One region of the Chromobacterium sp. INPA-IVC genome, then DNA from elsewhere that is predicted to be linked to it. Evidence: predicted binding sites of a transcription regulator. Region 1 holds the regulator's gene; the other holds the start of a gene.

Region 1 (5,613 bases):
CCAATCGCCCGACGATGGGCGGCGGTGTGGAAATCATGGCGGTGGCCGACGCGGACGTCGCCAACCTGGCCAGCACGCTGTCCACGTCCAGCAGCAAGCATCCGCCGCGCAACGCCCCGCCCGCGGTCAACCGGACGCAGCAACCCGCGCCGATTCCCCAAGCCAACGGCAGCGCGATGAACCGCGCCATCGCCCGCACCTACGCGATGCCGGTGGAGCCGCTGGAAAGCCCCGCCCCGCCCCGGCTGGAAACCGCGCCGCCGCGCGTGGAACCCACCTACGCGCCGCCGCAGCCCGTGGCCCAGCCGGCGATGCAAGCGGCCGTGCAGCCGGTACAGCAGGCGCCTGCCCGCGCCGCCCCGAGGCCGTCCGCGCCGGAACCCGCCGCGCCGCCGGCCAATGGCGAGGAGCAGGAACAGATGGCCCAGGAACTCAGACAGATCGGCGACGAGATCAAGCTGCTCAGAAGCCTGCTGCAAAGCCAGCTGGCCAGCTTCGCCTGGTCGGACATGGAGGGCAAGGCGCCCAACCGGCTGGAGCTGTTCAAGCACCTGCTGGCCATGGGCTTCTCCGCCCAGCTGATCCGCCAGCTGATCGAGAAGATGCCGGCGCAGTACCAGGCCGAGGTCGCGGTGAAATGGGCGCGCTCGGCGCTGGCCCACAATCTGAAATGCGCGGACGCCGACCGCGAGGTGATGGACCGCGGCGGCATCTTCGCGCTGGTCGGCCCCACCGGCGTCGGCAAGACCACCACCGTGGCCAAGCTGGCCGCCCGCGCGACGATGCGCTTCGGCGCGCAACACGTGGCGCTGATCACCACCGACAGCTACCGGATCGGCGCGCAAGACCAGCTGCGCATCTACGGCAAGATTCTGGGCGTGCCGGTGTTCTCGATCCAGAACGAGGGCGACCTGCAGCTGACGCTGGCCGACCTGTCCAACCGCCACATCGTGTTCATCGACACCGTGGGCATGGGCCAGCGCGACGCGCGCGTGCTGGCGCAGATCGACATGCTGCGCACCGCCGGCCGGCCGATCGAGCGGCTGCTGCTGCTGGCCGCCAACACCGACGGCCACACGCTGGAAGACGTGGTGAAGCGCTACCGCGGCGACGGCCTGTCCGGGTGCATCCTGTCCAAGATAGACGAGGCGGTGGCCCAGGGCCCCAGCCTGGACGTGATCATCCGCAACCGGCTCAAGCTCTACTACGTCACCAACGGCCAGCGCGTGCCGGAAGACCTGCACTCGGCCAACGCCGCCTTTCTGGTCGACCGCGCGATGCGCGCGCAGCAGATCGCCTCCCCGTTCGCGCTGCAGGCCGATGAAATGTCCATCATGCAGGCGGCGCAGGCCGGATGGCTATGAACGCCATGCAGGACCAGGCCGCCAGCCTCCGCCTGCTCGCCGCCCAGCGGCAGCGCGCGCCCAGCTTCGCCTTCATCGGCTCCGAACACTCCGGCACCAGCACGGTGGTGACCGAGCTCGCGCTGGGCCTCGCCTACGCCGGCCTGCGCCCCATCATGGTGGATTGCTGCCTGGGCCAGGTGCAGACCCGCCGCCTGGGCGTGCCCACCACCGCCACGCTGGAAAGCCAGGTGGTCAGCGTGGGCGGTCTGGACGAAATGATGGTGGTGTCGCGGCAAGGCGTTCAGTTGATCAATCTCTATGCGCAGCCCGAGCAACGCGCGCTATTCTCCACCCAGCTGTGGCTGCGGCTGGGCAGCGAATTCGGCGCGCAGGAGCGCGACGCGTCTGCGCTGCTGATCGACGCGCCCGACCCGGTGCGCGACCCGATACCGGCCAGCGTCGCCGATAATCTGGTTTTGGTGTTAACGCCGGCAGCCGATTCGCTGACTGCCGCCTACGCTAATATCAAGCGCCTGGCCAGCCGCTACGGCCGCCAGCGCTTCAACGTGCTGGTCAATCGCGCGCGGCATCTGGAAGAAGCGCACGAGCTGTTCACCCGGCTGTCGGCGGTCACCAGCGAATTTCTGACCGTCTCGCTGCGCTGGGTAGGCTTCGTGCCGCAGGACAACGCGGTGCGCCGCAGCCAGACGCTGCACCGGCCGCTGATGGAGGCCTTCCCGGACAGCGAGGCGGCGATAGCCTTCTCGCAGCTGTCGGCGGTGTTGCCGCAGTGGGACGCGCCGGAAACCAGCCGCGACAGTACCGGATACATGGACTTGCTGATTGCCGCCTCGCGCGATTGGGCCGAGGCAGATGGAGCCAAACCCTTATGACCTTTCCGTCCTTCCGCCGATCGGGCTATGCCGCAGCAGCCCCCAGCGTCGAGATCGACGTGGAGGCCTATACCCCGCTGGTGCGCAAGCTGGCCAGCATCATGATCGCCCGTCTGCCGGCGTCGGTGGAGCTCGGCGACCTGGTCCAGGTCGGCATGATCGGCCTGATCGAAGCCGCCCGCCAGTTCGATCCCGCCCAGGGCGTGCAATTCGAGACTTTCGCCAGCCAGCGCATCCGCGGCTCGATGCTGGACGAGCTCAGACGCGAGGACTGGCTGCCGCGCCAGGCGCGCCGCAACTCCCGCCAGATAGAGGAAGCGATCTCCAAGCTGGAGCAGCGGCTGGGCCACTCGCCGCTGGAGTCGGAAATCGCCGCAGAAATGGGCATTGAGCTGGAGCAGTACCAGGAGATGCTCGGCGACTGCAAGGGCACCACGCTGCTGCATTTCGAGGATTTCAACGGCGGCGACGACGAAAGCAGCCACAATCCGGTGACCAATGTCGCCGACGAGGATTCGCCCGACCCGCTGGCCACCTTCTCCGACGACAGCTTCCGCCAGCAACTGATCAGCGCGATCAAGTTCCTGCCGGAACGCGACCAGTTGGTGATGGCGCTGTACTACGAACAAGAACTGAACCTGAAGGAAATCGGCGCGGTGCTCGGCGTTACCGAATCCCGCGTCTGCCAACTGCACAGCCAGGCCATCGCCCGTCTGCGCGCAAAATTGAAAGACTGGCTGTAAGGGAAGACCTCGCGCCGGGTCTCAGACCAGATCGATAACGGAACCTTTTTGTGGACAAGATCAGTCTTATCGCCATTGTAATGGGCCTGACCGCCATCATCGCCGGCCAGGCCATCGAAGGGGGCAGCATCGGCTCGCTGATGCAGCTGACCGCCTTCATGATCGTCATCGGCGGCACCACCAGCGCGGTGATGCTGCAAAGCACGCCCAAACAGTTCATGGCCGGCCTGCGCATGCTGCGCTGGATATTCCGCCCGCCCAACTTCGACCACGAGAAAATGATCCGCGAGGTCATCAATTGGAGCCAGACCTCGCGCAAGGGCGGCCTGTTGGCGCTGGAGGGCCTGATCGCCACCCAGCGCGATCCCTTCACCAAGAAGGCGATGCAGATGCTGGTGGACGGCACCGAGCCGGACACGCTGCGCGCAGTGATGGAAGTGGAAATCAGCATGTTCGAGCACGCCCGCAAGCAGGCGGCCCGCATCTGGGAGTCAGCCGGCGGCTACGCGCCGACCATGGGCATCCTGGGCGCGGTGCTGGGCCTGATCCACGTGATGGAAAACCTGTCCGACCCGGCCAAGCTGGGCGGCGGCATTGCGGTGGCCTTCGTCGCCACCGTGTATGGCGTCGGCTCGGCCAACCTGTTTTTCCTGCCCATGGGCAACAAGCTCAAACACCTGGTGGCGTCCGAAGTGGCAATGAAGGAGCTGGTGGTCGAAGGCGTGGTGGCGATCGCCAACGGCGAGAACCCCCGCATCATCGAAAGCCGGCTGCGCGGCTATCTGGCGATGCACGAGTAATCCCCCTTGATTTAAAAAAAGGAGCAGGCGCCACCGCCCGCTCCTTTCTCATCTACAACGTCACCAGCTCCCTATCCGGCTTGCGCAGCTCGCTCTCCAGCAGCTTGTAGTAATCGAGATCGAAAGCCGGCTCGCCCTCCAGCGCGCCGCCATTGCGGCGGCTGCCCAGATAGCACCAACGGTCGAACAGGTGCTCCACCACATCGCCGCACACCTCGTCGCGCTCCGCCACCGCCACCGCGCCCTCGAACGGCCAGGGTTTGACCTTGAGCCGCTGCAGCGCCGCCAGCAATCTGGCGTTGTGGCTGTCGGCGCCCTCGTCGCCGACGCAGGCTCCGCGGCAACGGCGAATCCGGTAGGCGGCGCAGGGCGCGCCCTTGCGGCTGGTCACCTGCTCCACGCCCAACACCGACTGGCACAGCCCCTGGGCCAGCGCGATCTGCGCCAGCGCCTTGCGCGCCTCGCGCGCGTGGCGGAACAAGCCGTAAAGATCGGCGGTGCGGGTGAAGTCGATGTCGCGGGCGGATACCGGGACCGGGCGAGCGAAAGCGTCGTCGCCGGCTTGCAGCTGCAGCGTGCACACCTCGCCCATCATCCTGGCCCGCGGATTATGGACCGGCTGCAAGCGGCCAAGCCACTGCAACTCCAGCAAACGGGCGCCGAACTCGCTCAAGCTCTCGCGCCACTCCACCCTCGCCACCGGCTCGTCTATCCGCACCTCGTGGCTCTTGTGCCCAGGCTTGCGTTCGGCGAAGTGGCCCAGCGCCTTGCGGTACAAATTGGTCGCTCGGCCGATGTACAACGCGCGCCCGTCCTCGCCGAACATCGCATAGACCCCGGCCGAATCCGGCATGTCCTCCACCTGCTGCTGCAGCTCCGCCGGCAAGCTGGACAGCTCGGCCGGCTGCGACAGCAGCTGAGCGGCCTCATGCTCCACCTTGTCCCGGCCAAGCTCCGCGATGGCGATCTGGAGGAAGCGATGGACCGCCTCGGCGTCGGCCAGCGCGCGGTGGCGCTCCGGCATTTCTATGCCATGGCGGGCGATCAGGCTGTCCAGACTGTGCTTGAAATGCTGCGGATACAACCGGCGCGACAGCTTGACCGTGCACAGCGCGCGCGCCTGGAAGCGCAAGCCATGGCGGCGGAATTCGTTCCTGAGGAAGCCATAGTCGAAGCGGGCGTTGTGCGCCAGCAGCAGGCGGCCTCGCAGCGTGGCCAGCAGCTCGTCGGCCAGTTCGGCGAACGGCGGCGCGCCGGCCACCATCTCGTTGCTGATGCCCGTCATGTTTTCAATGAAGGGCGGGATGGGCTGGCCGGGATTGACCAGCCAGGACAGGCGCTCGACGCGCTCGCCGTCTATCAGCACCACGCCGACTTCGGTGATGCGGTCGCGCGCGATGTTGCCGCCGGTGGTTTCCAGGTCGATGATGGCGCAAGGCTGCGCAAACAGGGTATTCAATCTCGCTTCGCTTTCGTGTCTTGCGGCCACGCCGCCAACATGTCAAATGGTTGAAAATGTTGGCCCGCCGCGACAGGGACAGCTGCCGAGTTTACCGGCTTTGCAAAAAAAATCCTACGAGGTGTTGACAGAGAAAACCCCTCTCTGTAATATCCGGTCTCTCGCAAGACACAACGTCTCGCGAGACAGTGCACCCGTAGCTCAGTTGGATAGAGTATCTGGCTACGAACCAGAGGGTCGGGCGTTCGAATCGCTCCGGGTGCACCACAAATCAGCGTCCCTATAGTTTAGCGGTTAGAACACCGCCCTTTCACGGCGGTAGCCGGGGTTCGATTCCCCGTGGGGACGCCAAATCTGCACCCGTAGCTCAGT
Region 2 (5,613 bases), on a different contig from region 1:
TTGTAGGCCTCGACGATGGGCTTGAGCAGTTGCTCGCCGCGCGCGCTGTAGACCACCACTTCTTCGGCCAGCGCGGGGCCGGCCACGGCCGCCAGCGCGGCGGCCAACATCAGTTGCTGTTTCAAGGTGTATCCCCTGTTCTCGATTGAGACGAAAAGCGAAGTGCGGGAAGCACCGTAACACCAGCTGATAATACTTATCAATACAAAAATAAATTGAAAACGGCGGAACTTCCGGCAGAAAAAACCACCGTCAGCGCGCCGTTCCGAAGCGGACGTAATCCCCCTCCGCCACGCGGGCGCTGCCCTGCGTCACGCCTATCGAGAAATTGGGCTGGACCTGGGTCAGCGTCACATCGCCGTTCAGGCTTTCCGGCATGCCCAGCTCCCGGCCGGAAATCAGGTCGCGCAGCGGCTGCCCGCTCGAGCGCTTGTACAGCAGCAGCTTGTCGCCCACCGCCATGCCGTCCAGCAGGCCGGCGTTGATGTAGACGCGCTTGCCTTCCAGCCTCACCACCCGGGCAGAGAACGGGATGCAGGAAATCACGCTTTCGATGCGGTCCGACACATTGTCCAGCAGCTTATCCACCTGCCTGCCGTACTCTCCCTGCCAAAACGCCAGCGAGGCGAAAGGCTGCGGAATGGCAGAAATCACCGGCCCTTTCGAATTGACGATGCCGCTGACCCTATCCTTGGCGATCAGCGAGCCGGTCAACCCGTCGTATATCCAGAATTCCAGATCGAACTGCCGCTGCGTGGGCACGTACTTGACGCCGCCGCCGAACATGCCGGCGAAGGGGCCGTTGTAAAACGCCCCCTGCTGGCTGGTATTGTTGGATTCGAACAAGGACTTGCGCATTCCCTTGTCCATCACCGATGTGGACAGCACCCGGCCCGCCACCACGAACTGCACGTTTTCCCGCTGCCCCAACTGGCTGGCGACCTGCCAGCCGGCATCCGGCTCGGAAACGCGGCTGTCGGCCAGCACCGACACGGTATTGGCGTCCTTCACCACCAGCATGCTGTTATGCGCCAGCCTGCGCGCCAACTCAGTCGGCAGCGCGGTGGCCAGGTCAGGCATATCGGACGCGTCGGCCGGATGCGCGACGTCGAAATACGTGGTCACCAGCTTGCGCTTCAGCGACCGGCCCACCGGCATCTGGCAGGCCGGGTCTCCGCGCCGCTCCGGCGCGGGCGCCGGAGCGGCCTTGGCCGGGCCGGTGTCCACTTCGACCTTGACGTGGTAAAGCTTGCCCTGCGCGTATTCGTTGACGACCCGCACCGCGCCCTGCACCGGAGACAAGGCCCTCAGCGTGCTGGACTCTCCCTGCCGGCCGGCATCGATCAGTTGCGTGGACTCGATGCGCGCGCCCTGCCGGATCGAGAGCAGCTTCAACGCGTCCTGTATCGCCATCTCCCGCGCGGCGACCGGCCCGTTGTCCAGCGGCGCCACGCCCTCGGCGGTCAGGATTTCCGCTTGCGACGGGCCCGACAAAACAAATGCCGCCGCAAGGGCGGCGGCGCGGATAGCGATTCGCGTCATTACTGGGTCACGTAGAAATTGTTGCTGTAGCGGGCTGGCGAAACGGTCATGACGGCGGGCGCCGGCGCGGCCGCCGGGGCCGGCACGATCTTGGTGGCGCCGCAGTTGGCTTCCGGACAGAGCGCGCCGGCGGTGCCGGTTTCCTTGGACGCCTGCATCACGCTGCCGGTCTTTTCCATGGAGTGGCGGAATTGCTTGTAGAACTCCTGGTCCAGCGTGATCTCGGCCACCGCCTCGCTGGTGCCATCCGGCTTCATCACGGTGGAAACGATGGTGACGCCGCGCAGATAGGCGTCCACATAGGTGCGGAAGCTATCGCTGTTGGCGATCATGTTGGATACCGAGCTGTTGCCGACCAGCTTCATGCCCTGCACCTGTTCCGCGATCGCGCGGAAAGCGTCCAGCCGGGCCGCGCGCATCGCCAGCAGCTTGCGCTGGGACGGCGTGAGGCTGTTGGTGTAGGGCGCGGCGCCGGAGCCGGTCACGCGGACGACGATGGGCTGAAAGGGATTCACTTCCTTGACCACCACCCTCACCTCCTCGCCGCTGGCCGTCTCGTCGCCGGAGCCTACATAGCCGACGCCCGACGGCACCGAGCCGCTTTCCTTCATCGGCGTCGGCGCGGACATCGCGGACGTCTGCGGGGCGGGAGTGGCGCAGGCGGTCAAACCGGCCATCAGGGCGAACAAGGCGAGGCGGGGCATACGACGGACTGTATTCATGGCAATTACCGATAGGTGTTGATGGAATGGTATGAACCATTCCCGGAGCTCGTCAACCTGAAACATCGGCAATAACTGATGAAACTTGAGAAGCGGACGGCATGCGGAGTCTCTCAGTCATGCGCGGCGGCGGCCCGGCTCATCTGCCTGGCCGAGGAAAAACCGGCCGACAACGCCGCCTTTTCCTTGCCAAGACCGGCCGAACGCCACTGTTCGGCCAGCGCCAGGCGCAGCGCGCGGTGGTAATCGTGCGCGGAAACGCCGGCCTGGTCGCGGAACAGCCGGGACAGATGGCGCGCGCTGACATGGACTTTAGCCGCCAGCTCGTCCAGCGGCCAATCGCGCACCGGGTCGGCGCAGATCAGGTCCTGGGCTCGATGCAGGGCCGGGTGCAGATGGTTGCGCCAGGCCAGCCATGGCGACAACTCCGGGTCTTGCGGCGAGCGGCGGAAATACACCACCATCTCGCGCGCCACCGCGCGGGCGATCGCGGGGTCGGCCAAGTCGGCGATCAGATGCAGCGCCAGATCGATGCCCGCGGTGATGCCGGCGCTGCTGTAGCACGGGCCGTCGGCGACGAATACCCGGTTCTCCTGCACCCGGGCGGCCGGCGCCAATGCGCGCAGCCTTTCCAGCAGCGTATGGTGGCTGGTGCAGGCGCGGCCATCGAACAAGCCAGCCTCCGCCAACAGCAGGCTGCCGGAGCAGACGCCGGCCCAAGAGACGCCCGGCTGGCGCCGGCGCTCGGCCATCCAGGAGACGATGCGCCTCGCCTCCGGCCGGGCATAGGCCTCGACGGACGGCGTCGACCCCGGCGCCACCACCACCGCGCCCTCCGGCAGTTGGTCCGGCAACGGCGCCAGGCCGCCCAGCGGCAAGCCTAGCGAGGTATACACCGTCTCCGACGCGCCGATGTAATGCAGGCGAAAGTCCGCGCCCTGCTGCCCCGCCAGACGGAAAGCGTCGGCCGGCCCGGCCAAGTCCAGCAGCAAGACGCTGGGCGACAGCACGAAATAAACGTCACGCACGGCTGGTTCTCCTGGATGCGGCCAAGGCCAGCAGCCTGCCGCCGAACACCGTCGCCAGCAAACCGGCCATCAGCAGCCCGCTGCCGGCCAATTGCGCGGCGGTCAGGCTCTCGCCCAGCAGCCAGTGCGAAGCCAGCAGGCCCACCACCGGCACCAGCAGGGAGAATGGCGCCACTTTGGCCGCGGCGTGCCGCGCCAGCAGGCGGCTCCACAAGCCATAGCCGAACATGGTGGCGACAAAAGCCAGGTAGGCGACGGCGAACAGCGACTGCCCGTCGAAGCCGCGCAGCGCCGCCTCGATGCGCTCGCCGCCTTCCATCTGCCACGACAGCAGCAGGAAAGGAATCGGCGGAACCAGGCTGGACCAGATCACCAGCCCCAGCGGCTCCACTTTGAAGCCATCGCGGCCGATCGCGCGCACCACGATATTGGACGCCGCCCAGCTGGTGGCGGCGGCGATGGTCAGGCCGAAGCCCAGCGCCGTCATATTGCCGCCCTTGCCCATGCCTATCAGCGCCAGGCCGCCCAAGGCCAGCGCCAGCCCCGCCAATTGGCTGGCCTGCCAGCGCTCGCCCAGGAAGACCCGGGCCAGCAACAGGGTAAAGAACGCTTGCGACTGCAGCACCACCGAGGCGAGGCCGGCCGGCATGCCGAGCTTGATCGCGGTGAACAGGCAGCCGAACTGTCCCACGCCCACCGTCAGCCCGTACAGCGCCAGGTAACGCCACGGCAGCGCCGGCCGCTTGACGATGAATACCGCCGGCAGCGCCACCAGCGTGAAGCGCAACGCGCCCAGCAACAGCGGCGGCACGCCGGCCACGCCCCATTTGATCACCACGAAATTCACGCCCCAGACCAGCACGATGGCCAGCGCCTGCGCCACGTCAGCCAGCGGCATGGTCGCTCCCCGGCCACAGCACCGCCTGCGCGACGATCACCCGCTCGCCGTTGAAAGTAGCCGCCGGCGAGCCATACAGCCGGTAGCCCAGCGCCAGCGCCTCGCTGACCCGCTTGCAGAAGGCGGAATCGTCAGGTCCGGTCAGCAGCCGATAAGCCGGCAGGCCGTCGGGCGGGATGTTGCTCGTATCTGCGGGCATGGTTTCACCTTGTTATGACTATTCGCACCACTCTATTCCATGGACATGCCGAGCCGCAAGCGCGGCCCGGCGCTCCAGATCAGCCTTCCATCCGGCGCAGCGCCTCCTCCACGGTGACGATGGTGGCGAAGCGCCCGGCCAGCACCAGCTCGGTGCGGGCGCGGATATCGGCCGCGCTGTAAACCACGCCGCTGCCGGCATGCGTCATCGGGAAAGTCAGCGTCGCCTCTGTGACGAAGTCCACCTCGTAGCCCAGATCGGACGCCACGCGGGTGGTGGTCTCGCAGCACTGCTCGGTGCGGATGCCGGAGATGACCAAGCGGCGGATGTCTCGCCGCTCCAGCCAATCTTTCAGCCCCGAGTCGGTCAGCGCGTTGTGCACGCGTTTGACGAAAGACGCCACCGGCTTGTGCGTCAGCCAGGACTGCGGCTTGACCAGCCCGGACTCGATCCGGAACGATGCATCGTCATCGGTATGGAAGATGTTGACGACCGGCACCCCGCGCGCCTCGGCGCCGGCGATCAAGCGGAGCTGAGCCTCGCGATAGGCGGGCAGTTCGCTCTCTTCCCAGTACGGACGGTGAAGAAAGGAATCCTGGACGTCGATCACCAACAATGCGGTCTTTTTCATTTCGCCTCTCCCGGCGGTGTGGATATGGACAGCATCGTAAGGCGGATAGCGCCAGGAAATAAGGCCGCGAGCGGACAAGCGCCTGCCAAAAAAGGACATCATGCCATCGGGGCAAATACAGGCATCAGTTCGTCGTAGAGCAGCCACACCGCGGTGACGGCCATCAGCGCGCCCATCGTCAGGTTGTAAACCAGCAAGGCGCGCGGCGCGGCCAGCCAGCGCCTCAGCTTCTCACCCCCCCAGGCCCACACGCTGATGCAGGGCAGATTGACCACCGCGAAGGCCAGCGCCAGCAGCGACGCCGCCAGCCAGCGGCCGCCCTCGCCTGCCGGCATGAACAGGATGGACGCGTTCAGCACCATCACCCAGGCCTTGGGGTTCAGCCACTGGAACAAGGCCGCGCCGACGAAGCCCAGCGGCCGAGCCTGCTCGCGCGCCTCCGGCTGGCCGGAGCGGGCGATCTGCCACGACAGCCACAACAGGTAGACGCAGCCGGCCACCGCCAGCGGCAGCCGCCAGGCGCTGAGCCAGCCCAGCATCTGCGCCAGCAGCATCGCGACGATGAATACCTGCAGCGCGCAGCCCAGGCTGAT

The links. Region 1 encodes FliA, which starts transcription of late flagellar genes. Its sites were predicted from a motif close to GCTAAAGNTNNNNNNNNNNCNGCCGATAAT; they were not measured.
Region 2: the regulator FliA is predicted to act here: its motif matches at 2,326-2,355, upstream of ACX17K_RS05990 (LPP20 family lipoprotein).

Annotation. Positions count from the first base shown of each region.
Region 1 covers NZ_JBTNLS010000010.1:143,474-149,086, reverse strand. Annotated here, with positions in the region: gene flhF (flagellar biosynthesis GTPase FlhF) at 1-1,364, shown strand, start outside; gene ACX17K_RS19495 (MinD/ParA family ATP-binding protein) at 1,355-2,239, shown strand; gene ACX17K_RS19490 (RNA polymerase sigma factor FliA) at 2,236-2,982, shown strand; gene ACX17K_RS19485 (flagellar motor protein) at 3,033-3,782, shown strand; gene ACX17K_RS19480 (exonuclease domain-containing protein) at 3,835-5,241, opposite strand; tRNA gene ACX17K_RS19475 (tRNA-Arg) at 5,432-5,508, shown strand; tRNA gene ACX17K_RS19470 (tRNA-Glu) at 5,518-5,592, shown strand; tRNA gene ACX17K_RS19465 (tRNA-Arg) at 5,598-5,613, shown strand, end outside.
Region 2 covers NZ_JBTNLS010000003.1:117,517-123,129, forward strand. Annotated here, with positions in the region: gene ACX17K_RS05980 (extracellular solute-binding protein) at 1-125, opposite strand, end outside; gene ACX17K_RS05985 (flagellar assembly protein T N-terminal domain-containing protein) at 253-1,542, opposite strand; gene ACX17K_RS05990 (LPP20 family lipoprotein) at 1,542-2,264, opposite strand; gene ACX17K_RS05995 (GlxA family transcriptional regulator) at 2,378-3,292, opposite strand; gene ACX17K_RS06000 (EamA family transporter) at 3,285-4,190, opposite strand; gene ACX17K_RS06005 (DUF1737 domain-containing protein) at 4,177-4,389, opposite strand; gene ACX17K_RS06010 (isochorismatase family protein) at 4,469-5,020, opposite strand; gene ACX17K_RS06015 (LysE family translocator) at 5,119-5,613, opposite strand, start outside.